4 regions of the Pseudomonas sp. S2_B10 genome follow, and region 2 is predicted to be linked to each of the others. Evidence: predicted binding sites of a transcription regulator. Region 2 holds the regulator's gene; each other region holds the start of a gene.
The links. Region 2 encodes FliA, which starts transcription of late flagellar genes. Its sites were predicted from a motif close to CTAAAGTTTNNNNNNNNNNNGCCGNTAA; they were not measured.
Positions count from the first base shown of each region.

Region 1: the regulator FliA is predicted to act here: its motif matches at 3,949-3,976, upstream of AB4O45_RS01110 (methyl-accepting chemotaxis protein).
Region 3: the regulator FliA is predicted to act here: its motif matches at 4,020-4,047, upstream of flgM (flagellar biosynthesis anti-sigma factor FlgM).
Region 4: the regulator FliA is predicted to act here: its motif matches at 2,867-2,894, upstream of AB4O45_RS08560 (methyl-accepting chemotaxis protein).

Region 1 is NZ_CP162768.1:268,710-275,874, forward strand. It holds gene AB4O45_RS01100 (2-hydroxyacid dehydrogenase) at 1-833, shown strand, start outside; gene AB4O45_RS01105 (pyridoxal phosphate-dependent aminotransferase) at 983-2,170, opposite strand; gene AB4O45_RS01110 (methyl-accepting chemotaxis protein) at 2,212-3,837, opposite strand; gene AB4O45_RS01115 (glycerate kinase) at 4,143-5,282, opposite strand; gene AB4O45_RS01120 (sugar diacid recognition domain-containing protein) at 5,521-6,642, opposite strand; gene AB4O45_RS01125 (MFS transporter) at 6,814-7,165, shown strand, end outside.
Region 2 is NZ_CP162768.1:4,689,772-4,696,936, forward strand. It holds gene flhA (flagellar biosynthesis protein FlhA) at 1-470, shown strand, start outside; gene flhF (flagellar biosynthesis protein FlhF) at 482-1,822, shown strand; gene fleN (flagellar synthesis regulator FleN) at 1,939-2,769, shown strand; gene fliA (RNA polymerase sigma factor FliA) at 2,766-3,506, shown strand; gene AB4O45_RS20970 (chemotaxis response regulator CheY) at 3,674-4,045, shown strand; gene AB4O45_RS20975 (protein phosphatase CheZ) at 4,064-4,852, shown strand; gene AB4O45_RS20980 (chemotaxis protein CheA) at 4,906-7,165, shown strand, end outside.
Region 3 is NZ_CP162768.1:1,391,332-1,398,496, forward strand. It holds gene flgD (flagellar hook assembly protein FlgD) at 1-38, opposite strand, end outside; gene flgC (flagellar basal body rod protein FlgC) at 54-497, opposite strand; gene flgB (flagellar basal body rod protein FlgB) at 501-911, opposite strand; gene cheR (protein-glutamate O-methyltransferase CheR) at 1,271-2,098, opposite strand; gene AB4O45_RS06140 (chemotaxis protein CheV) at 2,145-3,077, opposite strand; gene flgA (flagellar basal body P-ring formation chaperone FlgA) at 3,160-3,921, shown strand; gene flgM (flagellar biosynthesis anti-sigma factor FlgM) at 4,084-4,410, shown strand; gene AB4O45_RS06155 (flagella synthesis protein FlgN) at 4,459-4,926, shown strand; gene AB4O45_RS06160 (flagellar brake protein) at 5,016-5,762, shown strand; gene AB4O45_RS06165 (MFS transporter) at 5,836-7,165, opposite strand, start outside.
Region 4 is NZ_CP162768.1:1,929,681-1,936,845, forward strand. It holds gene pth (aminoacyl-tRNA hydrolase) at 1-143, shown strand, start outside; gene ychF (redox-regulated ATPase YchF) at 166-1,266, shown strand; gene AB4O45_RS08555 (MFS transporter) at 1,411-2,628, opposite strand; gene AB4O45_RS08560 (methyl-accepting chemotaxis protein) at 3,061-5,118, shown strand; tRNA gene AB4O45_RS08565 (tRNA-Met) at 5,234-5,310, shown strand; gene AB4O45_RS08570 (S-type pyocin domain-containing protein) at 5,537-6,784, shown strand; gene AB4O45_RS08575 (bacteriocin immunity protein) at 6,794-7,063, shown strand; gene AB4O45_RS08580 (bacteriocin immunity protein) at 7,114-7,165, shown strand, end outside.

The sequences.
Region 1 (7,165 bases), 1.6 Mb from region 2:
CCCGCGCCCACGGTTTGCTCGGGGCCAGCCTGAAACTAGATGCCGCGCTGCTGGATCTGGCGCCGCAGCTGGAGGCGATTGCCAGCGTCTCGGTGGGTGTTGACAACTACGACATCGAGTATCTGAATCGGCGCAAGGTTCTGCTGACCAACACCCCCGACGTGCTCACCGAAACCACCGCCGACACCGGTTTCGCCCTGATCCTCGCTGCCGCGCGGCGGGTGGTCGAACTGGCGGACATGGTCCGTGGTGGGCAATGGAGCCGCAACATCGGCCCGGCGCATTTCGGCACCGATGTGCACGGCAAGACGCTGGGCATCATCGGCATGGGCCGCATCGGCGAGGCCCTGGCCCAGCGCGGGCATTTCGGTTTCGGCATGCCGGTGATCTACCACAGTCAGTCGCGCAAACCGGCGGTCGAGGAGCGTTTCGACGCACAATATCGCAGCCTCGAAGAGTTGCTCCAGCAGGCCGATTTCATTTGCCTGACCTTGCCGCTGACGGCGCAGACCGAACGCTTGATCGGCGCCGAGCAATTTGCGCTCATGCGGCCGGAAAGCATTTTCATCAATATCTCGCGGGGCAAGGTGGTTGATGAGGCGGCGATGATCGAGGCGTTGCGCAGCAAGCGGATTCGCGCGGCGGGGCTGGATGTGTTCGAGCGCGAACCGTTGAATCATGACTCGCCGTTGTTGCAGTTGAGCAACGTGGTGGCGACGCCGCACATGGGCTCGGCGACCCATGAAACGCGTGAGGCAATGGCGCGGTGTGCGGTGGAGAATCTGTTGGCGGCGTTGAATGGACAGCCGCCGGCGAATCTGGTGAATCCTTGATGCTGATCGTTCCCACGCTCAGCGTGGGAATGCAGCCCGGGACGCTCCGCGTCCCTTCCGAAAGTTGGAACGCGGAGCGTCCCTAGAGGCATTCCCACGCGGAGCGTGGGAACGATCAGCAAGGCGCCGGTTCAGGCAATGCAAGACCCTCAGGCACTGCGCGCCTGCAACAGCTGCACCGCACACAACGCAATCCGCGCGCAGGCATCCGCCAGTTTGACCCGATCCACCACCAGCCCGATGCGAATATGCCCCGCCGCGCTCGGCCCGAACGCTTCACCGGCCAACACTGACACCCCGTAACCTTCCAGCAAGCGCTCGGCAAATGCCTGGGCGCCGAGGCCAGTCTGGCGCACATCGACCATCACGAACATGCCGCCATCCGGGCGAATCGGCTGCAACCCAGGGCAACCGTGCAAACGCTCGCACACCAGATCGCGCCGCAAGCGGTATTCCTCGCGCATCTGAGAGACTTCCGGCAGATCACTTTGCAGCGCTACTTGCGCGGCCTTCTGTACAAAATCCGGCAGACCGAAGAGCATGCTCAGCGACAGATTCACCAGATGCTCGGCCAAGGGTTTCGGGCCGATCATCCAGCCGATACGCCAACCGGTCATCGCATGGGATTTCGACAGACTGTTGATCGTTGCGGTGCGCTCGGCCATGCCCGGCAGGCTCGCCGGACTGATGTGTTCGCCTTCATATAAAAGCTCGCTGTACACCTCATCGCTGATCAGCCACAGATCATGACGAATGCACAGCGCTGCCAGCTCCTGCCAGATCAGCAAGGGCAAACTCGCGCCGCTGGGATTGTTCGGACTGTTGAGCAGCATGGCGCGCGTTCGCGGGGTAATGCGCTCGGCAACATCGGCCGGGTCGACACGGAAACCGTTGTCGGGGCGTACCGGCACCGCAATCACCCTGGCACCGCAGGCGCCAAACACACCTTCGTAAGTGACGTACATCGGCTCAGCGACGATCACTTCATCGCCCGGATCGAGCAGACACTGCGCCACCGAGTACACCGCGCATTGTGCGCCGGGCAGGACAATCACCTGATCAGGATCAACCCGTTGACCACTGCGCTGGCGATGACGCTCGGCAATCAGCCTGCGCAGCTCGAATCGACCACGCACGTCGGCGTAATGGGTATCGCCGGCCAACAGGCTATCGATCGCGCCATGGACGATCGGCAACGGCGTATCGAAATCCGGATCGCCGACGCTCAACAACAAAACATCAACGCCCTCGGCGCGCAGTTCCAGCGCTCGGTCGTGAATCTGCCAGGCAGCGGCACCCTCCCCGGCGATTCGTTGGGTCAAGGCTGAATAGCGCATGTACGTCTCCTGTTAGCGCGGTTTCCAGCCTTCACCGTATCTCAAATCACGAAACGCGCCACCATGGCGTTCAAATCCACTGCCAGTCGCGACAGTTCATGGGTCGCGGCACTGGTCTGATTGGCGCCGGCGGCCGATTGCGTGGCGAGGTCGCGGATGTTGACCAGGTTGCGATCGACTTCGCGGGAGACTTGCGCCTGCTCTTCCGAAGCGCTGGCGATAACCAGGTTGCGTTCGTTGATCTGGTGAATCGATTGCGTGATCTGCTCCAGCGCCACACCGGCAGCGCGGGCCATTTCCAGCGTGGACTGAGTGCGCTGATTGCTTTGCTGCATCGACGAAACCGCTTCACCGGTGCCGTTTTGAATGCCGGCGACCATTTTTTCGATTTCGTGAGTCGACTGCGCGGTGCGATGCGCCAAGGCGCGCACTTCGTCCGCCACCACGGCGAAACCACGGCCAGCCTCGCCGGCACGCGCCGCTTCAATCGCAGCGTTGAGCGCCAGCAAGTTGGTCTGCTCGGCGATGGCGCGAATCACGTCCAGCACCTTGCCAATGTCACGACCTTGCGCGGCGAGGCCTTCGATCATCTGCGCGGTGTTCTGCACGTCGTGGGTCATGGTCTGGATCGCGTCGACGGTTTTCACCACTTGATCGCGACCTTCGCGGGCGGCGTGGGTCGACTGATTGGAAGCTTCGGAAGTCGAAACGGCATTGCGCGCCACTTCTTCCACCGCAGCGGTCATCTCGTTGACGGCCGTGGCGGCCTGTTCGATTTCGTTGTTCTGCTGCTGCAACCCGCGCGACGCTTCTTCGGTGACCGCGCTGAGTTCTTCGGCAGCGGCGCCCAGTTGCGTGGCGGAACCGGCGATCTGCTCGATGGTTTTGCGCAGGTTGGTCTGCATCGCGGCCAAGGCTTCGAGCAGGCGCGCCGGTTCGTCCTTGCCGTCGACTTCGATGGCTTTACTGAGGTCACCGCCAGCAATGGTTTGCGCAGCGAGCACGGCGCGGTTGAGCGGCGTGACGATGCTGCGGGTCAGCAACCAGGCGAGCAACACGGTGGCCAGCGCCGCAATCACGGCGACGATGATGATCCCGGTGATGGCGCTGTCATAGTTTTCACCGGCCTTAATGGCCGCCGCTCTGGCCCCGGCGGTATTCATGCCGATCAGCTTGTTGAGCTGCTCGCCCATCTGATCGGTGCCTTCCTTGATGCGCGTGTTGATCAACGCGCGCATCGCTTCCAGATCGCCCTTGCGCGACAGCTCAATCATCTGATTCTGCGCTTGCAGGTAATTATCGAGCGTCGTCGAAAACGTCTGGAAGACCGCGCGCTCTTCAGGGCCTGCCGGCAACGCAGCGTAGCTGGCCTGAGCTTTGCGCACCTTGTCGACCAGCACCGCGATGCGGGTTTCTGCCTCTTGCAGGCTGGCCGGTTCGCGATTGACCAGCACACGGAACGAGAGAATGCGCATGCGCAGGACGTTTTCCGTGACCACGCTGAGGTGGGTCACGCTTGGCAATTGGTTGGTGTCCATGTCGACCGACGCCTGACGAATGACCGTCATGCGGCTGACCGCGAACACGCCGAGGACAATCACCAACAAGGCGATAAAGGCAAAACCGAGGAAAGCACGTGGCGCGATATTCAGGTTACGCAGGGACATGGTCGGACTCTCGAAAGAAAGAAACTACGAGCGTCCATGCCGTGAGCACTGGCCCATAGCGGGCGACAGTCCGGCTGCACTGAATTGTGGTTTTGTGTGCGCCTGACCGTTGTATCGGCCAGGCTTGAGGAAGGTTTCGGGTCTGCGGTAAATATTTTTCAGGACGTGGCAACAATCAAAAACTGCTCCGCTGCCCTTGGTAGGAGCTGTCGAGTGCAACGAGGCTGCGATCTTTTGATCCTGCTTTTAAAAGTCAAAAGATCGCAGCCTCGTTGCACTCGACAGCTCCTACATAGGCAAGCCGATCAGCGTTGGGCGGCGAGTTGCCAGACCCGAGCAATATCGGTGGCGCGTTCACGCAGCAGGCGCGGTGCTTCGGCGCAGGCTTGTTCGAGTGTCATCGGTCCGCTGGTCACGGCGAAAGCGGCGTCGATGCCGTGTTGATAGAGTTCCTGGTAGCCCTCGCCCAAGGTCCCGGCGATCACAATCACCGGCACAGCGTGTTGTTTGGCAACTCGCGCAACACCGAACGGCGTTTTGCCGCGAAGGGTTTGCGCATCGAAGCGGCCTTCTCCGGTAATCACCAGATCCGCACCCTTGACCGCGTCAGCGAGCCCGACCAGTTCCGCTACCACCTCGACGCCCGCCTGAAACTGCGCACCGAGAAAAGCCTTGGCCGCAAACCCCAGACCACCCGCCGCGCCGCTGCCCGGTTCATCGCGCACGTCCCTGCCCAATGCTTGCGCGCAAAGCTCGGCGAAGTGCCCCAGCGCCTGATCGAGCTGCTCAACCTGCGCAGGCGATGCGCCCTTCTGCGGGCCGAAAATGGCCGAGGCGCCGTGGGGGCCGCAGAGCGGATTGTTGACATCAGCGGCGATGTCGAAACGCACATCGGCCAGACGTCGATCAAGCCCACTCAGGTCCAATCGCGCCAGTTGCGCCAAGGCCAGGCCGCCGGGCACCAGCGACTGATTCTGCGCATCCAGCAACTTCACCCCCAGCGCCTGCATCGCCCCGGCGCCGGCGTCATTGGTCGCGCTGCCGCCAATCGCCAGAATCACCCGTTGCGCGCCGGCATCCAGCGCTGCACGAATCAATTCACCTGTGCCAAAGGTGCTGCTGATGCAGGCATCGCGCTGTCCCGGCGGGACCAGTTGCAGACCGCTGGCCTCGGCCATTTCGATGATCGCGGTGTGGTTGTGCGGCAGCCAGCCCCATGCGGCTTCGACCGGCGCGCCCAGTGGACCGCGCACGCGGGTGCGGCGTAACTCACCTTCGCAGGCTGCGAGAATCGACTCGACCGTACCTTCGCCGCCATCGGCCATCGGGCATTTGATCAGCGTCGCCTGCGGCCAGACCTGGGCCAGTCCGAGGGCAATGGCTTCGGCAACGCCTTGGGCACTCAGGCTGTCCTTGAACGAGTCGGGGGCGATGACGATTTTCATGGGAATTCTCCGGTTGCAGTGGCATTCATGCTGCCAGTCGGCCTGCGCCTTGACGCCGGTCGAGTGCACAAGTGGCGTCGGCGTTTATTGTTCATTTCCACAAAAGATATGTGTTGGTCGTACCGGCCTCATCGCTGGCAAGCCAGCTCCCACAGGGTTCTGCGGTGACTATGGAAGTTATGAACGCCTTCTGACCTGTGGGAGCTGGCTTGCCAGCGATGGCGGCCTCAAGGACAACTCATGGCAATGGATCAGTCTGCGGCAGCAGCTGCACCCCAAGATACAACGCCAGCATCCCGTCCAGCTTCAACGGATCAACCCCGCTCAACTCGGCAATCCGTTCCATGCGATAGCGCAGGCTGTTGCGATGGATGCCCAGCGCTTCGGCACAGGCCTGGCTCTGCCCGTCGTGCTCGCACCAACTGCGCAGGGTCGCCAGCAACTGGCCGTTGCTGTCCTTGGCGATGACCTGGCGCAGCGGCTTGAGCAGTTCGTCCAGCGCATCATCGTTGCGATGACGCCACAGCATGACCGGCAAGCGATAACGATTGAGCGTCAGCAGTCTCGAATTCGGCAGCACGTCACGACCATAAGCAAGCAAATCGCCGACTCGTCGGTAACAGCGACGCAACCCTGCCAGACCATCCGCCTGCCCGCCGACGGCGATGCGCAAAATCTTCCAGCCGAGGCCATCGAGTTTTTCCAGCAGGCGATCATGCTCGACGTTCTGGCTCGCCGGGCGACACCACAACAACGAAGACTTCGCCGAACTCACGCACCAACTGTCCGGATAACGCGAGGTCAGCCACGCACTCAGTGCCTCGACGGTTTGCCCCGGGCCGTGCTCGAGCCCCAGTTCAAACAGATACGGCACCCGGGTCAATTGCGGCTTGAGCCCAAGCTGCTGCGCCTCATCGATCAGACGCGGCGAATCCCCCGCTTCGCTCAGCAGCAACGCCAGCAGATCATCGCAACGCTGCCGTCGCCATTGTTGCTCGGCCTGCTGGTTGCGCTGGCCGACCAGCATTTCAGCGGTCATGCGCACCAGCTCGGCGTAGGTGCGCAATTGCTCCGGCTCGCCGGTGATGCCGAGCACGCCGATCAAGCGCTGATCGAGCAGCAGCGGCAGATTGATCCCCGGTTGCACACCTTTGAGATGCACCGCCGTCTGCGCGTCGATTTCCACCACACGCCCGTTGGCCAGCACCAGTTGCGCGCCTTCATGACGGGTGTTGATGCGTTCCGGTTCGCCGCTGCCGAGGATCAGGCCCTGACTGTCCATGACGTTGACGTTGTACGGCAAAATGGCCATGGCCCGGTCGACGATGTCCTGGGCAAGGTCGTGATCGAGTTCGAACATAGCGGCGGCAATCCTTCAGTTCAGGCACGAACGGTTGTTCAGCCGCACAGGGTCTGGCGGCAAACCCTGTGCTCAGGCACAAAGACAATCCGGCCAAAGGTGGCCGAGACTCTCAGGGCGATCAACGTTACCCTTTGCATCGCAAAAAATCATAATAAAGAGAGAGCCGCTATGTCGCAGAGCGCCGCAGCTACCCAGACCATCGACGACGGTAAAAACGCCGTCTACAAACGCATCACCCTACGTTTGATTCCCTTCATTTTCATCTGCTACCTGTTCAACTACCTCGACCGGGTCAACGTCGGCTTCGCCAAATTGCAGATGCTCGACGCACTGAAATTCAGCGAAACTGTGTACGGCCTCGGCGCCGGGATTTTTTTCATCGGTTATGTGCTGTGCGGCGTGCCGAGCAACCTGGCACTGACCCGCTTCGGTCCTCGGCGCTGGATTGCCTTGATGATGATCACCTGGGGCACGCTGTCGACCTGCCTGTTGTTCGTCACCACCCCGACCGAGTTCTACA
Region 2 (7,165 bases):
TCGCCGAGCACGTGCCGGTGCGCGACATTCGCAGCATTGCCGAGGCGATCGCGAACAACGCTGCCAAGAGTCAAGATACCGCCGCGCTGGTCGCCGCTGTGCGGGTCGGCGTATCCCGTGCAATCGTCCAAAGCATTGTAGGCACTGAGTCCGAGCTGCCTGTAATCACATTGGAACCAAGGTTGGAACAGATATTGCTCAATAGTCTGCAGAAGGCAGGACAAGGCTCGGAAGAGGGCGTTCTGCTGGAGCCGAGCATGGCCGAGAAGCTGCAGCGTTCGTTGATCGAAGCGGCCCAGCGTCAGGAAATGCAAGGCCAACCGGTGATCCTGCTGGTAGCAGGCCCGATTCGCGCGATGCTCTCGCGCTTCGGCCGCCTCGCAGTGCCAGGCCTGCATGTGCTGGCCTACCAGGAAGTACCGGACAACAAGCAAGTGACCATCGTTGCGACAGTAGGGCCCAACGGCTGAGGTAGTGGTTTATGCAAGTTAAGCGTTTTTTCGCCGCCGATATGCGTCAGGCCATGAAGCTGGTTCGCGATGAGCTGGGCGCTGATGCCGCCATCATCGGCAACCGCCGCATTGCCGGCGGCGTCGAGTTGACGGCGGCTCTGGATTACAAACTGTCGGCGCTGGCGCCACGGGTTCCGAACATGGAACTCGAAGACGAGCTGCGCAAGACCCAGTCGCGTATCGTCACCGCCCAGGCCGAGCTGAGCCTGCGTGGCGAAGCCGACGGCAACACCAATCAGCAGTTGTTTGCCGGGCTGCCATTGACCGCAGGCCTGCCGCTGACTGCTGCCGAACCGCTGAGCGAGCCGACCTACGCCGCACCGACGCGCCCGGCCGCAGCGCCTGCGCAGGCCTCGGCGGGTGTCGATCCGCGTGCGCTGGATTCGATGCGTTTTGAATTGAACAGCCTGCGCGAGCTGATGGAAGTTCAGCTCGGCACCCTGGCCTGGAATCAGCTGCAAGGCAGCCGTCCGGCCCAGGCCAATCTGTATCGCCGTCTGCAGCGCATCGGCCTGTCCGGCCCGCTGTCGCGCGATCTGCTGGCGATGATCACCGATATCGAAGAACCCCGTCAGGCCTGGCGCATGCTGCTGGCGCACCTGGCGCGGATGATTGCCGTACCGGAAGTCGAGCCGCTGGAAGAGGGCGGTGTGATTGCCATGGTCGGCCCCGCCGGCATGGGCAAGACCACCACGCTGGCCAAGCTCGCCGCGCGTTACGTGCTCAAGTACGGCGCGCAGAACGTCGCACTGGTGAGCATGGACAGCTTCCGCATCGGCGCGCAGGAACAACTGAAAACCCTCGGACGCATCCTCAACGTGCCGGTAACGCACGTCGATCCAGGTCAGTCGCTGGTGCAGGCATTGGATCCACTGCTACGCAAACGCGTGGTTTTGATCGATACTGCCGGCCTGCAAGCCAGTGATCCGGCGTTGCGCATGCAGCTTGAGAGCCTGGCCGGGCGTGGCATTCGCTCAAAAAATTATCTGGTCCTGGCAACCACCAGCCAGAAACAGGTTCTAACCGCCGCTTACCACAGTTACAAGCGTTGCGGGCTGGCCGGCTGCATCCTGACTAAACTGGATGAAACGGCCAGTCTCGGCGAAGTGTTGAGCCTGGCGATCAGTCATGAATTGCCGGTCGCGTATCTGACCGATGGCCCACGGATTCCGGATGATTTGCATCTGCCGCGCCGTCATCAACTGGTCACCCGCTCCGTCAGCGTGCAAATGCAGGAAGAACCCAGCGAAGAAGCCATGGCTGACATGTTCGCTGATATCTATCACAGCCCGACCAAGCAGGTTGGCTGAGGTAATCATGAACAGTTTTTGTACCTACATCGATGGTCTGCCACGCATTGTTCCGATCAGGAACGCGCAGCCAGTAATGTGGCCTCCGTCTATGCAAGACAAGGTAAAGAAATAACATGGGCAGCATGCATCCCGTACAGGTGATCGCGGTGACCGGCGGCAAAGGTGGCGTCGGCAAGACTAACGTGTCAGTGAACTTGTCGCTGGCGCTGGCAGAGCTTGGCCGTCGGGTCATGCTGCTGGACGCCGACCTGGGCCTGGCGAACGTCGACGTTCTGCTGGGGCTGACACCCAAGCGCACACTGGCCGACGTCATCGAAGGCCGTTGCGAACTGCGCGACGTGCTGTTGCAAGGCCCGGGCGGGATTCGCATCGTGCCGGCGGCCTCCGGCACGCAGAGCATGGTGCACCTGAGCCCGGCGCAGCACGCCGGCCTGATCCAGGCGTTCAGCGACATCGGCGACAATCTCGACGTGCTGGTGATCGACACCGCTGCGGGTATTGGTGACTCGGTAGTCAGTTTCGTTCGTGCCGCCCAGGAAGTGTTGCTGGTGGTCTGCGACGAGCCGACTTCGATCACCGATGCTTACGCGCTGATCAAGTTGCTCAACCGCGATTACGGCATGAACCGCTTCCGCGTGCTGGCCAACATGGCGCAGAGCCCGCAGGAAGGGCGCAACCTGTTCGCCAAGTTGACCAAGGTCACGGATCGCTTCCTCGACGTCGCCCTACAATACGTCGGCGCCGTGCCGTACGACGAAAGCGTGCGCAAGGCAGTGCAGAAGCAGCGCGCCGTCTACGAAGCCTTTCCCCGTTCCAAGTGCGCGCTGGCCTTCAAGGCCATCGCCCAGAAGGTCGACACCTGGCCGCTGCCGGCCAACCCGCGCGGGCATCTGGAATTTTTCGTCGAGCGTCTCGTGCAGCAAACCGCAGGGCCTGTGATATGACCGCCAGTGGCATGAATCTTTACAAAAAGTCGGCGCGTGACGCGCAATACGAATTGATCGAGCGTTACGCGCCACTGGTCAAGCGCATTGCCTATCACTTGCTGGCGCGCCTGCCGGCCAGCGTGCAGGTCGAAGACCTGATCCAGGCCGGGATGATCGGTTTGCTGGAAGTCTCGACTAAATACGACGCCAGCAAAGGCGCCAGTTTCGAAACGTACGCGGGCATTCGAATCCGCGGCGCGATGCTCGATGAAGTGCGCAAAGGGGATTGGGCACCACGCTCGGTTCACCGTAATACCAGGATGGTCAGCGACGCGATTCGCTCGATTGAAGCTAAAACCGGCCGTGACGCTAAAGATCACGAGGTTGCGGCCGAACTCCAATTGAGTCTCGACGATTACTACGGGATTCTGAATGACACCTTGGGCAGTCGCCTGTTCAGTTTCGACGACCTGTTGCAGGACGGCGAACACGAAGGGCTGCACGAGGATGGCGCCAGTGCTCATATGGAGCCGTCACGCGATCTGGAAGATGAACGCTTCCAGGCGGCGCTGGCGGACGCGATTGCCAATTTGCCGGAGCGTGAGCGACTGGTGTTGGCGCTGTACTACGACGAAGAGCTGAACCTCAAGGAGATCGGTGAAGTCCTTGGCGTCAGTGAATCGCGGGTCAGCCAGTTACACAGCCAGTGCGCGGCCCGTCTGCGGGGGCGTTTGGGGGAGTGGCGAGCGCGCTGAAGGCAGTGTGGGGACACTGCGAAACGAGGCTGGTGCGGTGATGAACGGCGCCGGTCTCGATCCGTTGTGCTCCAGACAAACTTTAAGTGCTGCGCCGATTGATTGAAGTGGCGCGTCCAGGTGCTGGGCGCGTTTAAGACTGCTTGGAGGTCGAATTGAACAAAGACATGAAAATCCTCATCGTTGATGACTTCTCAACGATGCGGCGGATCATCAAGAACCTGCTGCGCGATCTTGGGTTCACCAACACCGTCGAGGCCGACGATGGCACCACTGCCATTCCGGTGCTCAACAGCGGCAGCATCGACTTTCTGGTAACGGACTGGAACATGCCGGGCATGACCGGTATCGACCTGCTGCGTCACGTGCGCGCCGATGAAAAACTCAAGCACCTCCCGGTGTTGATGGTGACTGCTGAAGCCAAGCGCGAGCAGATCATCGAGGCCGCTCAGGCCGGTGTGAACGGTTACGTAGTCAAACCTTTCACGGCTCAAGCGTTGAAAGACAAAATCGAGAAGATTTTCGAACGCATCGGCTGATGAATGCGCGGGGGAGCTATGGAGCATAACGAATCATCACAGGGCGATTTCGAATCGACCTTGAAAAAACACGCGGTCGAACTGGTCGAGAGCCTTGAAAAAGGCAAGTTCGGCGACGCGGTGCAACTGATCCATGAGCTCAATCAGACCCGTGACCGCGGCCTGTATCAGGAAGTGGGCAAGCTCACACGTGAACTGCACAGTGCGATCGTCAATTTCCAGATCGATCCGCACATGCCGCAGGCCGAGGAAGTGTCGCAAATCACCGACGCCACCGAACGCCTGGGCTATGTGGTCAAGCTGACGGAAGCCGCGGCCAACCGCACCATGGATCTGGTGGAAAGCGCCACGCCGGTGGTCAACAGTCTCGCTGATGAAGCGCAGACGTTGAGCGCCGATTGGGGCCGCTTCATGCGTCGCGAGGTCGGGGCTGAAGAGTTCCGCGAACTGGCGCGCCGGGTCGACGGTTTTCTGTCACGCAGCAGCACGGACAACCGTGCGGTGTCGAGCAACCTCAACGACATCCTGCTGGCTCAGGATTACCAGGACCTCACAGGTCAAGTGATCAAGCGTGTGACCCAACTGGTCACCGAAGTCGAAAGCAATCTGCTCAAACTCGTGCTCATGGCCAGTCAGGTCGACCGCTTTGCGGGCATCGAACATGACCGCGCCGCAATGCTTGCTGAAAAAGATCCACAAAAACATCTCTCGCAGGGTGAAGGTCCGCAGATTCATGCCGATAAACGAGAAGACGTTGTGTCCGGTCAGGACGATGTGGACGATTTGTTATCCAGCCTTGGATTCTAGAGTTTCGGAATTCGGGTTTTTTGGGTTTTTAGACCTGTAGGAGCACCCCATTAATGAGCTTCGGCGCCGATGAAGAGATCCTTCAGGATTTCCTGGTTGAGGCCGGCGAGATTCTTGAGCAACTGTCCGAACAACTGGTCGAGCTGGAAAGCCGTCCGGATGATGCAGATCTGCTCAATGCAATTTTTCGCGGTTTCCACACTGTAAAAGGGGGCGCCGGCTTCCTTCAGCTCAATGAGCTGGTGGAGTGCTGTCACATCGCCGAAAACGTCTTCGACATCCTGCGCAAGGGTGAGCGTCGCGTTGATGCAGAACTGATGGACGTGGTGCTCGAAGCACTGGACGCGGTGAACAGCATGTTCAGCGAAGTCCGTGAGCGTGCACCGATCACCGCTGCCACGCCGGAACTGCTGGCCGCGCTGGCGCGCCTGGCCGAACCGCAATCGGCGGATGAAGCCCCGGCTTCGCCGGTTGCCGAGATGATCGAAGAACTGGTCGTTGAAAGCGACTCCTCGGACGACATCACCGATAACGAATTCGAACAACTGCTGGACTCGCTGAATGCCGTCAAGGCCCAGGCTGAGGCTCCGGCCGCTGCTGTGGCGCCCGCGCCGGTTGCCGACACGGCGGCGAGCGATGAAATCACCGACGCCGAATTTGAATCGCTGCTCGATCAGCTGCACGGCAAGGGCCAGTTTGCTGTCGATGCGGTCGCTCCGGCGGCACCAGCAGCGCCGGCTGCTCCGGCCGCGCCTGCTGCGGGCGACAGCTCGGACATCACCGACGACGAATTCGAAGCCTTGCTCGATCAGTTGCACGGCAAGGGCAACTTCGCCGTTGACGCGCTGGAATCGGCCATCGCTTCGGCCCCGTCAGCACCTGCTGCACCGGCAGCCGCTGCGGCCGGCAGTGACCTGATCAGCGACCACGAATTCGAATCGCTGCTCGACGAATTGCACGGCAAAGGCAAGTTTGACGCCAGCGCTGCGACTGCCGGCTCCGTGTCGAGCGTCGCCACGCCAGCGGCGAAAGCTCCGGCTGCCGCTGCTGCGCCGAAGCCTGCCGCCAAGCCTGAACCGAAAGCCGAGGCGCCGAAACCGGCCGCCGCTGCTGCACCGGCTCCGGCCCGTGCGCCAGCCGCTGCCCCGGCAGAAAAGCCGGCCAGCGAAGCGGAAACCACCGTGCGCGTCGACACCGCGCGGCTCGACGAGATCATGAACATGGTCGGTGAGCTGGTGCTGGTGCGTAACCGTCTGGTGCGTCTGGGCCTCAACAGCGGCGACGAAGCCATGTCCAAGGCCGTGTCGAACCTCGACGTGGTCACCGCTGACCTGCAGACCGCCGTGATGAAAACGCGGATGCAGCCGATCAAGAAGGTCTTCGGGCGCTTCCCGCGCCTGGTTCGCGACCTCGCGCGTCAGCTCAAGAAAGAGATCAACCTGGAACTGGTGGGCGAAGAAACCGACCTCGACAAAAACCTTGTCGAGGCCCTCGCCGACCCGCTGGTCCACTTGGTGCGCAACGCCGTCGACCACGGCATCGAGTCGCCGGAAGAACGCGAAGCATCGGGCAAGGCCCGTGGCGGTCGCGTGGTGCTGGCGGCCGAGCAGGAAGGCGACCATATCCTGCTGTCGATCTCCGACGACGGCAAAGGCATGGACCCGAACGTCCTGCGTTCGATCGCGGTAAAACGCGGTGTGATGGACAAGGACGCGGCCGATCGCTTGAGCGATACCGAGTGCTACAACCTGATCTTCGCCCCGGGTTTCTCGACCAAGACCGAGATCTCCGACGTGTCCGGCCGTGGTGTCGGCATGGACGTGGTGAAGACCAAGATTTCCCAGCTCAACGGTTCGATCAACATCTACTCGACCAAGGGCCAAGGCTCGAAGATCGTCATCAAGGTGCCGCTGACCCTGGCGATCATGCCGACGCTGATGGTCATGCTGGGCAATCAGGCGTTTGCGTTCCCGCTGGTCAACGTCAACGAAATCTTCCACCTCGACCTGTCGACCACCAACGTCGTCGACGGTCAGGAAGTGGTGATCGTGCGCGACAAGGCGCTGCCATTGTTCTACCTCAAGCGCTGGCTGGTCAGCTCCGCCGCTCACGAAGAGCAGCGCGAAGGCCATGTGGTGATTCTTTCGGTGGGCACTCAGCGCATCGGCTTCGTCGTCGATCAACTGGTCGGCCAGGAAGAAGTGGTCATCAAGCCATTGGGCAAAATGCTCCAGGGAACTCCGGGCATGTCCGGCGCCACCATCACCGGTGACGGCCGCATTGCGCTGATTCTCGATGTTCCAAGCATGCTCA
Region 3 (7,165 bases), 2.7 Mb from region 2:
TTCATGCTCAGGCTGCTGGTGGTATCCGTAACGCTCATTGCAGTCGCCCCTTATTACTGACCGAGGGTCAGTACCTTCTGCATCATGGTTTTGGCGGTGTTCATCATTTCCGCGTTGGTCTGGAACGAGCGGCTCGCGGAAATCATGTCAGCCATTTCTTCCACCACGTTGACGTTCGGGTAGTAGACGTAGCCCTTGGCGTCGGCAGCCGGATGGTTCGGCTCGTAGCGCGCTTCGAGGTTGCTCTGGTCTTCGACAACGCCAAGCACCTGCACGCCCTGCCCGGCCGCGTCCTGGTTCTGGAAGAGCGAATTGCTGCCGCCGGCCTGGCCGCCCTGGAACATGGTGGCGAACACCGGATGACGGGCGCGGTAGGTCTGGTCGATGCTCGACGAAACGGTTTCGGCGTTGGCGATGTTCGAGGCCACGGTGTTCAGACGCGTGGTCTGCGCGCTCATGCCGCTGCCGGCAATGTTGAAAACGCTGGACAGGGACATGGATTATTCTCCGCGCAGGGCTGACACCAGCCCTTTGAATTTGCTGTTGAGCAAGGTGAAGCTGGCCTGGAAGCCGACGGCGTTTTCCGCGTAGTTCGACTGCTCCAGTTGAGCGTCAACGGTGTTCTGGTCGATCGAAGGCTGCATCGGCGTGCGATACATCAGCGACTCGTCGCCGTTGCCCAGCCCTTCAGCCTCGATGTGCCGGCTGTTGGTCATGTTCAGGGCAAAGTGGCCGCCGGTCTTGGTCTTCTCGGTCTGTGCTTCGAGCACTTTGGAGAAATCCAGATCCCGCGCTTTGTAGTTCGGGGTGTCGGCGTTGGCGATGTTGTTGGCCAGCACTTCGGCACGCTGGGCGCGGAAGCCCAATGCCTTTTCGTGAATGCCCAGCGCTTTGTCGAAGCTGATGCTCATGTCGGGAACCTTCAGGTGACCGGTTTTTCGTATCTGAGCTTTAGCAAGCGCCGTGCCAAATGATCAAAGCCCCGTATTCCGGGGCTTTGCGCCTGACAGGCAAAGCGGCAATGCCAGAAAAGCGGCAACCGGTTACCGCCGGATGCCGCTTTTCTGCCGCTTGCCGTCGTTGCCAGGTCAGCGCAGATCCCTGTGGGAGCGAGCCTGCTCGCGAAGGCGGCGTGTCAGGCGCCAACTGTCTTATGGACAGACCGCTTTCGCGAGCAGGCTCGCTCCCACAGGGGATTCGTGGAAAATAATTCGGGCATAAAAAAAGGAGGCCTTTGCGGGCCTCCCGTTTTTGTATCAGCGCAAACCGCTTATTTCGCCTTGTAGATAATCCCCGGGCTGCACTGAACCATCTGGTAATGATCCGGCAATCCGTTCAGCGCTTCCGAAGCGCCAAGGAACAGATACCCGCCCGGCTTCAACGTGCTGTGAATGCGCAACAGGATGTCCTTCTTCACTTCGGCAGAGAAGTAGATCAGTACGTTGCGGCAGAACACGATGTCGAACTTGCCCAGCGCCGCGTAGCTGTCGAGCAGGTTGAACGAGCGGAATTCCACCCGGCTCTTGATCGGCGCCTTGACCACCCAGCGCCCCGGCCCTTTCGGGTCGAAGTAGCGTTGCAGGCGTTCCGGCGACAGACCGCGACCGATCGCCAGGCTGTCGTACTCGCCGGTCTTGCAGTTGTTGAGCATCAGGCCCGACAGATCAGTGGCAACGATCTGCACGCCCATCTTCAACTGACCCAGGTTGCTACGCTCGAACTCGTCGATCGACATCGACAGCGAGTACGGTTCCTGTCCCGACGAGCAGGCCGCCGACCAGATCCGCAGACGCTGGTTGGGGCTGGCCTTGATCGCTTCCGGCAGTACCTTGTTCTTCAAGACTTCAAACGGATAGGTGTCGCGAAACCACAGAGTTTCGTTGGTCGTCATGGCATCGACCACCTGCTCGCGCAAACCGCTGCGCGGCTGGGTCTGGATGCGCTGTACCAGCTCACCCAGGGACTTGATGCCTTGCTGCTCCATCAGTTTGTTGAGACGGCTCGAGACCAGATACTGCTTGTTTTCACCGAGCAGAATGCCACAGGCTTTTTCCAGGAAGACCCGGAACTGTTCGAAATCCAAATTACCCGTAGACAATGATGCCGCCTCTTAAATCGTGTTGACCGCCAGGGGCAGAAGGCCCCTAGCTGATATCTGCTGCTTTGATCCGGTCGACTACCCGGGATGCGAGGTCATCAGGACGGAATTTGGCCAGGAAGTCATCAGCACCGACTTTCTTCACCATCGCCTGATTGAATACCCCCGACAACGAAGTATGCAGGATGATATGGAGCTTTTGCATGCGTGCGTCGCCGCGGATTTCCGCCGTCAGGGTGTACCCGTCCATCTCCGGCATCTCGATGTCGGAAATCATCATCAGGAACTCTTCTTCCGGCTTCTTGCCCTCGTCGACCAGCTTGCGCAGGTAATCCAGCGCCTGCTTGCCGTCGTTCAGCGCCACCACTTCGACACCGATGGTCTGCAGACAACGCGTGACCTGCTTGCGCGCCACCGACGAGTCATCGACCGTCAGCACCCGCAGCGACAATGCCTTGGTCTGCGTCTCGACATCGACCACGCCCACCGAAATCGCTTCCGGCGTCGGCGCCACTTCGGCCAGCACCTTCTCGACGTCGATGATTTCGACCAACTGGTTGTCGACCCGGGTCACAGCGGTCAGGTAGTGATCGCGACCGGTGCCCTTGGGTGGCGGATGGATCTCTTCCCAGTTCATGTTGACGATGCGCTCCACCGAGCGGACCAGGAAACCCTGGGTCTTGGTGTTGTACTCCGTGATGATCACGAACGGACTGTTCTTGTCTTTCAACGCACCGGAGCCCGTTGCCATTGCCAGATCCAGGATCGGAATGGTCGCTCCCCGTATATTCGCTACCCCGCACACGACAGGACTGGATTTGGGCATCAACGTCAGGGACGGGCATTGCAACACTTCCCGTACCTTGAACACGTTGATCCCATAGAGCTGCGGCCCGTCGAGACGGAACAACAGCAGCTCGAGGCGATTCTGCCCTACCAGTTGCGTGCGCTGGTTCACCGAATCCATTACACCAGCCATGCCCAGACTCCTACACCAACGCCAAGTGTTGTTGCGACGCACATTCATTGCTAAACGGCACGGCGCTTGCTTTTTAACTCGTATGAACGCTCAAACGACATTTTCCCGACGCCTGACATCTTCCCTTCGCAAAGGGCTTTGCGCGGTGTCCGCCGTTTGCTGCTTGCTTGCTGGCAGTCCTGCCCATGCAGATGCGGTTACCTTGCCTGATATGCTTATCGGCGTGACTCAGGGCTTTCTTGAATTCACCGTAGAAGACTATTTGGCTTCCAGTCAAACCGAAGGCCGCTACGAAATCGAAGTCAACCAGCTCGACCCGCGCATGCGCATGCCCATGTGCGACAAGGAATTGACAGCCACGCTGGAGAGCCCGGCACGCCCGCTGGGCCGCGTCACGGTGAAGGTTCGCTGCGAAGGCAGTTCGCCCTGGACGGTGTTCGTACCCGCTCAAGTCCGCCTGTTTCGCGAGATCGTGACGACCACTCGTCCGCTGAAACGCGCCGGCATTATCGAGCCGCAGGATGTGACCTTGCGCGAGCGCGACGTCAGCACGATCAACCAGGGTTTCCTGACCTCCGTCGACGAAGCGATCGGGCAGAAACTTACCCGACCAACGGTCGCCGATCAGGTCATAACTCTGGTGCATCTGGAACAGGCCGAAGTGGTCCGCAAGGGTGACCAGGTGGTGATCACTGCGCGCAGCGGCACCCTTGCCGTACGCATGCCGGGGGAAGCGCTCTCCAATGGCGGAATGAAAGAACAGATTCGAGTAAAAAACCTTAATTCTCAAAGAGTTATCAAGGCGCAGGTGATTGCGCCGGGACAGGTCGAAGTGGCCATGTAAAAGCCTCGTGGAGAAAACTGGCGCCGATCCCGTCGCTTCCCTAAACTGTGCCGCAGCAGGTCTCGCAACGGCGCATGCAAGCTTATGGTTGATTGGGCCTAAAGTTTTTCAGGGGATAGCCGAAAACATGGCAAGCGTCCAAATTCCCAGAGGTTTTTTATCATGGTTATCGATTTCAACCGATTGAACAGTTCCTCGTCACTAACCGGCAGCACACGTACCAGCAACGCCAAGGAAAGCGCTGAAAACAGCCCCTCCGCGCCGCTGAATACCCAGGCCGAACAGGCCAATGTCGCCAAAAGCGGGGAGTCGGTACACCTCAGCAATGAGGCTCAACAGTTGCAGAAGGTCACTGACAAGCTGCGCGATCAGCCTGCTGTCGACAAAGCCCGTGTGGCCGAGTTGAAAGCCGCGATTGCCGATGGCAGCTATAAAGTCGACAGCAACCGTGTAGCCAGCAAACTGCTCAACTTCGAAGCCCAGCGCTAGGCTTTTGCCGGCGCCAGGCTTTTGGACGCTTAAACCCCAAGGCCAGCCATGCACGACACTAACTTATTGCAACTGATCAACGACGACTTTGCTCCAGCGCAACAATTGCTGGAGTTATTGCAAACCGAATCCCTCGCTTTGCATGGTCGTGACATGCCGTTGCTGGAAGAAATTCTGGCGACCAAGCAAGCGTTGATCATTCTGCTCGAGCAGCATGGCCGCAAGCGCAGCGAAATCCTCGCCAGCCTCAACCTGCCGACCGATCGCACAGGTCTTGAGCAACTGGCCAGCCAGTCGAGCATTGGCGACCAGTTGCTGACCCAGGGCGATGCCCTGACCGCGCTGATCGCCCAATGCCAGGCGGCCAACATCAAGAACGGCCAGTCGATCCAGATCCAGCAGGCAACCACGGCCAATCAGCTGAAGATCCTCACCGGCGGTGAGCCGCCAGCGCTTTACGACGCCAGCGGGACCTTTGCCAAACCGGTCAAGCCGCGAACGCTCAGCCAGGCATGAGCCATTCGGTGACCCTGTACTATCCACCTGCGCAACATGCTGGCAAAATACTGGCCAGTCGTCTTATTTTGTCTGGAGATTGAAGAACCGTGTCCAACACCCTAAGCGCGGATGATGCTCCGCAGCCTCCGAAGGTGCTCACCACGCCACTGGAAATCTCCAGCAACCTGCGCCAGCTGCAAGACAGCCACGATCCACTGATCATCACCTTCCATGAACGCAGCCAGCGTTTTCAGAGTTACCTGATCAAGGTCGACCGCGAAACCGCGACGATCGCCCTGGACGAAATGATCCCGCGCGATGGCGAGCGCTTCCTGCAAGCGGGCGAACCGTTCAAGGTCGAAGGCTTTCATGACGGCGTGCGCATCGCTTGGGAATGCAACGGCACGCTGAACATCGAAGAATCCGACGGCGACCGTTTCTACACCGGCGACCTGCCGAGCGAAGTGGTCTACCACCAGCGCCGCAACGCCTTCCGCGCTGCGTTGAAACTCACCGACCTGGTCAGCGTTGAACTGGGCGGCGAAAAGCTCAAGGTTCCTCTGCACGGCAAGCTGCTGGACATCTCCGCCACCGGCTGCAAATTCCGTTTCGAAGGCGACATCACTGATCGCCTGCAACTGGGCCAGGTCTACGACCGCCTGATCGCCCCGCCGCTGTTCGGCAATCAGCCAACATCGGTCGAGCTGCGCTACCTGCACTTCGAAGAAAAACTCAACATCACCTTCGCCGGTCTGCGCTTCCACAACATCAGTGGCCAGGCTGCGCGCAACGTCGAGCGTTTCGTTTACCAGTTGCAGCGTGAAGCACGGCGTTTCGACAAAGACGATCTCTGAGTCGCAGCGACCAATAAAAAGGGCAGTCCTGTGCGGGACTGCCCTTTTTTATGCGCCGATGTTTATGTGCGACTCAAGGCCTGCCACCACTGATATCCGGCGCAGGCTTATCGTCATTGCCGCTGTCCAGTTCGGTTTCAACGACTGCTTCCGGCTGCACTTCGGGCTCTGGCTCAGGAGTGACCGGCGCCGGATCCTGCACCATCTGCTCCTGCACCACCTGCTCATCAACACGCGGGTCAAGCGCCGCCACCAGCGGCGAACTCGACATGCTGTCCGGCATTGCCACGTGATGCAGCGGTGCGTCGTCGACCTGATGCAGGTTGGTGACTGCTTTCGGACGAATCCGCCAGACCAGCACCAACGCGAAGAAACTGAAGAACGCATACAGGCTCTGACTGCCGAGAAACTTCATCAGCACACCCGCCAGCAGCGGCCCGATGCTCGCGCCGACGCCATAGGTCACCAGCAACATCGCGGTCAGCGACACCCGGCGATCGCCTTCGACGTGGTCATTGGAGAACGCCACCGCCAGCGGATACAGGCAGAACTGCACCAGCGAACAGAAGAAGCCGACGACGAACAACACCTCCAGCGGCACCTGCGGCATGATCGCCAACGGCAACGCCGCCACCGCCAGAAACCCGGCAAAGCAGCGAATCAGCAATGCGCGGTCATAACGGTCGGACAACCAGCCCAACGGCCACTGCACCAGCAAGCCGGCAAAAATGCAGCTACCCATGAACAGACCGACCTGCTCGGTCGTCAGCCCCTGTTGCGAGGCGTACAGCGGCGCCAGACCGTAGAACGAACCGATGATCAAACCGGCGCCGAGCACCGTGCTCAGCGATTGCGGCACACGTTTGATAAAGAAGCGCGGCTCCATCGGCGCGGGGTGCAGAGGCGCCGGGTGAATCCGTCGAGTCAGCGTCACGGGCACCAGGCACAGGGCAAAGCACAGCGCCACCAGCATCAGCAGTTCCAGCCCGAGGCCGGGATGCATGACCAGAATCAGCTGGCCCAGCACCAGGCCCAGATAAGAGGCGATCATGTAACCGCTGAACACCAGGCCACGCTGATTGGCATCGGCCTGCTCGTTGAGCCAGCTCTCGATGACCATGTACTGACACATCATGCCCAGACCGACGATCGTCCGCAGCACCAGCCACGCCGGCAGCCAGTCCACCAGACCATGACCGAGCACCGCCGCGCCGACGATCCCCGCACACGCCGAGTAGGCACGGATATGCCCGACCCGGGCGATCAGGCGATGGCCGATCTTGCCGCCCAGCACCAGACCGAAATAGTTGGCCGCCATCAGCGCACCGACCCACAGCCCGTCGACATTGTCGGCGGCCAGACGCAAAGCCAGATAAGTAGAAAGAAGGCCTGAGCCGATCAAC
Region 4 (7,165 bases), 2.8 Mb from region 2:
CAAATTTCGTCCTGGGTCGTGCGCCACGCGCCGAACAGGAAAAACTCGATGCCAGCATCGACTTTGCCCTCGGCGTGCTGCCGGATATCCTCGCCGGGGAATGGAACCGCGCGATGAAAAACCTGCACAGCCAGAAGGCCTGACTTTTACCCGAGGGGAAACACCATGGGATTCAATTGCGGCATCGTCGGCCTGCCTAACGTCGGCAAGTCCACCCTGTTCAACGCCCTGACCAAATCCGGTATCGCGGCGGAGAACTTCCCCTTCTGCACCATCGAGCCGAACAGCGGCATCGTGCCGATGCCGGATCCGCGCCTGGAAGCGCTGGCGGCCATCGTCAATCCCAAGCGCATCCTGCCGACCACCATGGAATTCGTCGACATCGCCGGCCTCGTCGCCGGCGCCTCGAAAGGTGAAGGCCTGGGCAACAAGTTCCTGGCCAACATCCGCGAAACCGACGCTATCGCTCACGTGGTGCGCTGCTTCGAAGACGACAACGTGATTCACGTTTCCAACAGTGTCGACCCGAAACGCGACATCGAAATCATCGACCTGGAACTGATCTTCGCCGACCTCGACAGCTGCGAGAAACAACTGCAGAAAGTCGCGCGCAACGCCAAGGGCGGTGACAAGGACGCCGTGGTTCAGAAGGCTCTGCTCGAGCAACTGATCGCGCACTTCACCGAAGCCAAACCGGCACGCAGCCTGATGAAGAACATGAGCGCGGACGAGAAAGCCGTGATCAAGGGCTTCCACCTGCTGACCACCAAGCCGGTCATGTACATCGCCAACGTTGCCGAAGACGGTTTCGAGAACAACCCGCACCTGGACGTGGTCAAGGCCATTGCCGAAGAAGAAGGCGCCATGGTCGTTCCGGTGTGCAACAAGATCGAAGCGGAAATCGCCGAGCTCGACGACGGCGAAGAGAAGGACATGTTCCTCGAAGCGCTGGGCCTGGAAGAGCCTGGCCTGAACCGCGTGATCCGCGCCGGTTACGAAATGCTGCACCTGCAGACCTACTTCACCGCCGGTGTCGAAGAAGTCCGCGCCTGGACCGTCAAGGTCGGTGCTACCGCACCACAGGCCGCTGGCGTGATCCACACCGACTTCGAAAAAGGCTTCATCCGTGCCGAAGTCATCGCCTACAACGACTTCATCCAGTACAAGGGCGAAGCCGGCGCCAAAGAAGCCGGCAAATGGCGTCTGGAAGGCAAGGATTACATCGTCAAGGACGGCGACGTGATGCACTTCCGTTTCAACGTCTAAGCAACAGCCGCACAAGAAAAAGCCGCGTTTGATACGCGGCTTTTTTGTGCCCGAAAGATTGTTAAAAGATCGCAGCCTTCGGCAGCTCCTACAGATGTACATCTATCCCCTGTAGGAGCTGCCGAAGGCTGCGATCTTTTGATCTCAAGCTTTTTTAGTACGCGGGAGAAAGATCGCCAACACACCAAACAACGGCAGGAATGAGCAAAGGAAATACACGTACTCAATCCCGTGCACATCCGCCAGATGCCCGAGCAGCGCCGCGCCAATCCCGCCGAAACCGAACATCAGGCCGAAGAAAATCCCGGCAATCATCCCGACATTACCCGGCACCAGTTCCTGCGCGTACACCACGATCGCCGAGAATGCCGACGCCAGAATGAAGCCGATCACCACGCTGAGAATGCTGGTCCAGAACAGATCGACATGCGGCAGGATCAGGGTGAATGGCGCCACCCCCAGGATGGAAAACCAGATCACTGCCTTGCGCCCGATCTTGTCGCCGATAGGCCCGCCGAAGAACGTCCCAGCCGCCACTGCGCCCAAAAACAGGAACAAGTGCAATTGCGAACTCGCCACTGACAGGTCGAACTTCTCGATCAGGTAGAAGGTGAAGTAGCTGGTGAAACTGGCCATGTAGAAATATTTGGAGAACACCAGCAGCCCCAGGACCACCAAGGCACTGGTCACCCTGCCCTTCGATAAGCCGTGCGTCGCGGCTTGGCCGGCCTTGAGCTTGAACAGGTTCAGGTGGTTGGCGTACCAGCGGCTGATGCGGTACAGCACGAACAGCGCAAACACCGCGAACAGACCGAACCACGCCACATTGCCCTGGCCGAAGGGAATGATGATCGCCGCCGCCAGCAATGGGCCGAACGCGGAGCCGGCATTGCCGCCGACCTGAAAGGTCGATTGCGCCAGACCAAACCGGCCGCCCGAGGCCAGCCGCGCAACACGCGAGGCTTCCGGGTGAAAGGTCGACGAGCCGATACCAATCAGCGCCGCCGCCAGCAGAATCAATGGGAAGCTGCCGACCACCGACATCATCAGAATGCCGATCAAGGTACACACCGTGCCCGCCGGTAACAGCCACGGTTTAGGGTGCCGGTCAGTGTGATATCCGACCCACGGCTGCAACAGCGATGCGGTCAACTGGAAGGTCAAGGTGATCAGGCCGACCTGGGTGAAGGTCAGGCCATAGTTGGCCTTGAGCATCGGGTAGATCGACGGCAGCACCGACTGGATCAGGTCATTGATCAGATGCGCCAGCGCCACCGCGCCGATGATGCGCATCACCAAGGGGCTGCTTTGCGGAGCAGCGGTCGCCGAGGCAGCGGCGGTCTGGACGTTGCTGATAGCCATGGAAAATTCCGGACAGCAGATGGGTGCCCGCAGGCAGGTGCGTCAATGTGCCATTTTTCGGTGCGCTCGCGCTATCCCCTTAGCCAGCTAACTAACCAACATTCCTATCTCGCGTAGGAGCTGCCGAAGGCTGCGATCTTTTGATCTTGCTTTTAAGCATCAAAGTCAAAAGATCGCAGCCTTCGGCAGCTCCTACAGGGGATCGCTGGTGGCGAAGGTGATAGCTCAACGCCATGGTCTGAATCTTGCCTTGCTTCTGCCCTTGAACACGATCGCCTTACAAAGGCGCTCGACAATGGGAAGTTTCGCTACAGAGCCGGCCTACAGAGCGGGCGAGGGTGAACTTTCGAGGCCTTTTAGAGGGCACGGGTCGTGAGCCAACAGCTCGCGATGCACGCCAATGGTGCGTGGTGTCCAGAGGAGTCATGAGGCATGCAGGCTTTCCTTTCACCGGGGATCAAATTGCTGGGGCGGTTTGGCTTCGCAGGTAAATTCCAATTGTTGTTTCTGCTGTTCATTCTGCCGCTGGCCGGCAGCCTGTTGATGATCGGCCATGACTATCGCGAGAAGCTCAATCTGATCTCGGGCGAACGTGCCGGCGTGCGTCAGCTGCTCGCGCTGGATGCGCTGGACAACCTGCTCGCCGCTCAACGCGACCGCGCCGCCCGCTGGCGCGCCACCGAGACCAATCGTCAGCCTACACCGGCCACCCTCGCCGCAATGGCCGCCTTCGACGGCGTGCAACCGGCAGTGCTGCAAGCCACCACAGAGCTGGGCAATGCCCTGAACCAGCAAGGCGCCGACGGCGCAATCCTCGAACGCTTTCAGGCGCTGCAAACCGCACTCAATGGCCTTGATTCGAAAAGCCTCAGCAGTGTCGGCTGGTGGCCGGACGGTTATGACCGCTTCACCAATGCCCTGGGCGCGCTGCAAGCCTTGCGCGAGCAGATCGTCATGGACAATCGCCTGACCCTCGCGCCGTGGCTGGAAACCTACCTGCTGACGCAGATTTCCACGCAGCACGCGCCGGACCTGATCGAGCGTGTCGGCCGTCTCGCCGCAGTCGGCCAGGCTTCGGTCGTCTCCGGTCAGTTCACCCTGCAGAGCCGCCTGCAGTTGCGCGACCTGCGCAGCCGCATTGGTGACGCCCGCGAGCAACTGGTGAAAACCGCCGGCCTGCTGGAGGCGCGTCTGCCAGCCGAGCTGCAAGCTTGGGCCGGCCAGTATCACGACAGCCTGAAACACCTCGACAGCGGCCTGAAAGTCCTCGACGACGGTGTGTTTGGCGGCAGCATCAACCTCAAGCCAGAGGACTTCGAACGCAGCCTCGACGCGCTGCTCACCGACCTCGCTTCCCTGCGCCAGCAATCCCTGGTCGCGCTGGATCAGCGGCTCGATGCGTATTACAGCTCGGCGATCCGCCAGTTCATTGTTGTCGCCGCAATCTTCGGTTGCCTGCTGTTGGCCGCGTTATACCTGTTCGTTTGCCTGCAAGCCTCGATCCGCCGTAGCGCCAGCGGCATCACCTTGCTCGCCGAAGCCTTGCGCGACGGTAACCTGAGCCTGCAAGTGCCGGTGGTGGGGCGCGATGAGCTGGCAGCGATCAGCACCGCGCTCAACGTCGCTGTGGTGCAATTGCGCAGCAGCATGCTCGGCGTCGACCACGAGACCTCGCAGTTGAGCAACGCGGTGCGCAGCCTCAACCAACACTCCAGCGGCGCCCTGAGCGAAGTCGAAGCGCAGCAATTGCAGATCAGCCAGATCGCCGCTGCCGCCACGCAATTGGCCGCCACCTCGCAAGGCGTCGCGCAGAGTTGCGAACAGGCCTCCGGCAGCGCCCAGCAAACCCGGCGCATCGCCGCCGACAGCAGCCGCGACAGCCAACGCACCACGGCGAGCATTCAGCAGCTCAATCAGCGCCTTAACGATACCGCCGCCGCGCTTGGCCGGGTCAGCGAGCAAGGCCAGCAGATTCAACTGGTCGTGGATACCATTCGCGGCGTCGCCGAGCAGACCAACCTGCTCGCGCTCAACGCCGCCATCGAGGCCGCCCGCGCCGGCGAACAGGGTCGCGGCTTTGCCGTGGTCGCCGACGAGGTGCGCAGCCTCTCGCAGCGCACGCAATCGTCCACCGCGCAGATCGCCGGCACCGTCGACAGCCTGCGCGCCACGGTCAACGAAGCGGTAAGCCTGATGGAAGCCGCCTGTGGTCAGGCGCAATCGGATGCCGAAGCAGTCACCGGACTCGGCGAACGCCTGGGAGAAATCGCCAGCGCCGTACAGAGTGTCACCGACACCCTGGCGCAAATCGCCACAGCGGTTGAAGAACAGGCCAGCACTGCCGACGAAGTCAGCGGCAATATCCAGCAGGTCGATCAAGCGGCGGTGCGTTTGCTCGAAGGCGCACGCGCCGTAAACCTAGCGGCGGACACCTTGAGCCAGGGTAGCGAGGCCCTGAGCGCCAATACCGCCAGATTCCAACTGCGCTGACGCCCTCCCCGGCCCCGATTTTCGGGGCTGGAGGATAAGCAGTTGAAAACAGGAAGAAATATTTTCGATTTACGCTTGACGCTTTGCCATTTCAGGGGAATAATGCGCGCCACTTGGCTACATAGCTCAGTTGGTTAGAGCATAGCATTCATAATGCTGGGGTCCGGGGTTCAAGTCCCTGTGTAGCCACCAAGTACTAAAAACGGCTTACCGAAAGGTAGGCCGTTTTTTTATGCCTCGAGAAAAGTCCTTTTCCTCCCGCTCCCTGCATGCAATTCAGATGCCTCCGTAAGAAAAAAGTAGATCTCTGGTACGAAACGGATCTTTCGTAGCATCAGCCACCTGTCGCTCTCTCCCCGAATCGCTCCTATACCGACAAGCTCCCCTGGCTCGACTCAGCGCCATACAGGGAGTTGGCATGCCTCAATACAAATACCTTCTCGACGATGACTGGTTATTAAATCCGTATAGCGGTGGCAGGGCCTGGTTTACTTTGCTTCCACCGAAAGCACCGGAGCCGGTGTACATCGAGAAGGATGAGTGGCCTGCGCCCAAGCCACGCGAAGACAGGGTCTTTGCCAAGTCCTGCACGCCGGACAACTGGTGTCGCACGGACGCTGGCACTGCCGAGGAGCCAGCCAGCAACTTCGGCAAGATCATGGTCGCCGGCGCCATGCTCATGCCCTCCGCCAGTACCGCTGTAGCGACGGCGATAGGTGCCGACCTGGCTTTGGGGCGTCTGGCCGGCGGCGGGATTTTGCAACAGCGCCTGAACTGGGCCATCCGTGGCGCCGGCGGGCCGGCCAGCGTGTTCGTGCTGGGAATGCTGCCGAGCAAAATGGCCGACGGCACGCTTCACACCGACGAAGAACTACGCCGCATGAGCCGCGCCACCACGCGCGTGCGCTTCCAGTTTCGTCGTGATGCCGAAGGTGTTCTGCGGGTTTACGGCATCCATTCCGGCGCCTCTGGCGACGACGCCGTACGCACGGTGAACGTCAAGTGGAACGCCGACAAGACCGCCATGGAGGCCAAGCTCAACGGCATCACCATTCTCTGGACGCCGCAACGCGGGCCGTTGGGATCGATGCCTCCGCTGGTTTATCCCGACCACGGTGAGGCACTCGACCCGATCCTCGTCCACCCGATCCCGGACAACACCGATAGCCAGATTGAGGGACTGCCGGGCGAGGATGTAACGGCCGAGGATTGTATTCTGGTGTTCCCGGCGGACACCGGGCTGAAGTCGTTGTATGTGGTTTATTCAAGGCCGGCGAGGCAGACGCCTGGGATCGTTACGGGGGTGGGAGAGGATGTGGGCGGTATTTGGCTTGACCATGCTCAAGCTCAGGGTGGCGCCCCTATTCCGACCAGCATCGCGGATAAACTCAGAGGGAGCGAATATTCTAGTTTTGATTCGTTTAGGCGGGCTTTTTGGGCCGTTGCCTCAAAAGACAGCGCAGTGGCACAACAGGTCAGCGAAGATAATCTACGACGTATGCGCAACGGAAATGCGCCCCGCGCCCGCTTAGGTGATGCAGCAGGGAAAAGGATCTCTCATGAGATTCATCATGTGGAACCGATATCCGAAGGTGGTGATATCTACAACGTAGATAACCTAAGGGTCTACACACCCAAAAACCATGTCGACGTACACCGTAAATAAGGGCATAGCATGAGCGACCCATTCATCAAAAGCAGCTTTTCCGACTATACCGAGCAGGATTTCATTGATCTCATAGATGAAATAAGAAAGGAGGATATAGCGCCGACAGATCTCCGTGCAGATGCATTGATTATGCACTTCAACAAGATAGTAGGACATCCGAGCGGGATGGATCTGATCTACTACCCCGAGCCCGGAGCAGATACAACATCTGCCGGAATAGCTCGTACAGTCATGGCATGGCGCGAAGCGAATCGACTACCTGGGTTCAAGACATGAATCCTGCCGCCCGTTTCATTTGAACTGTGGAACTTCAACTTGAGAACGTTATGACTAACATATCCGACTACACCGAAGCAGAATTCTTGAAATTTGTGCAAT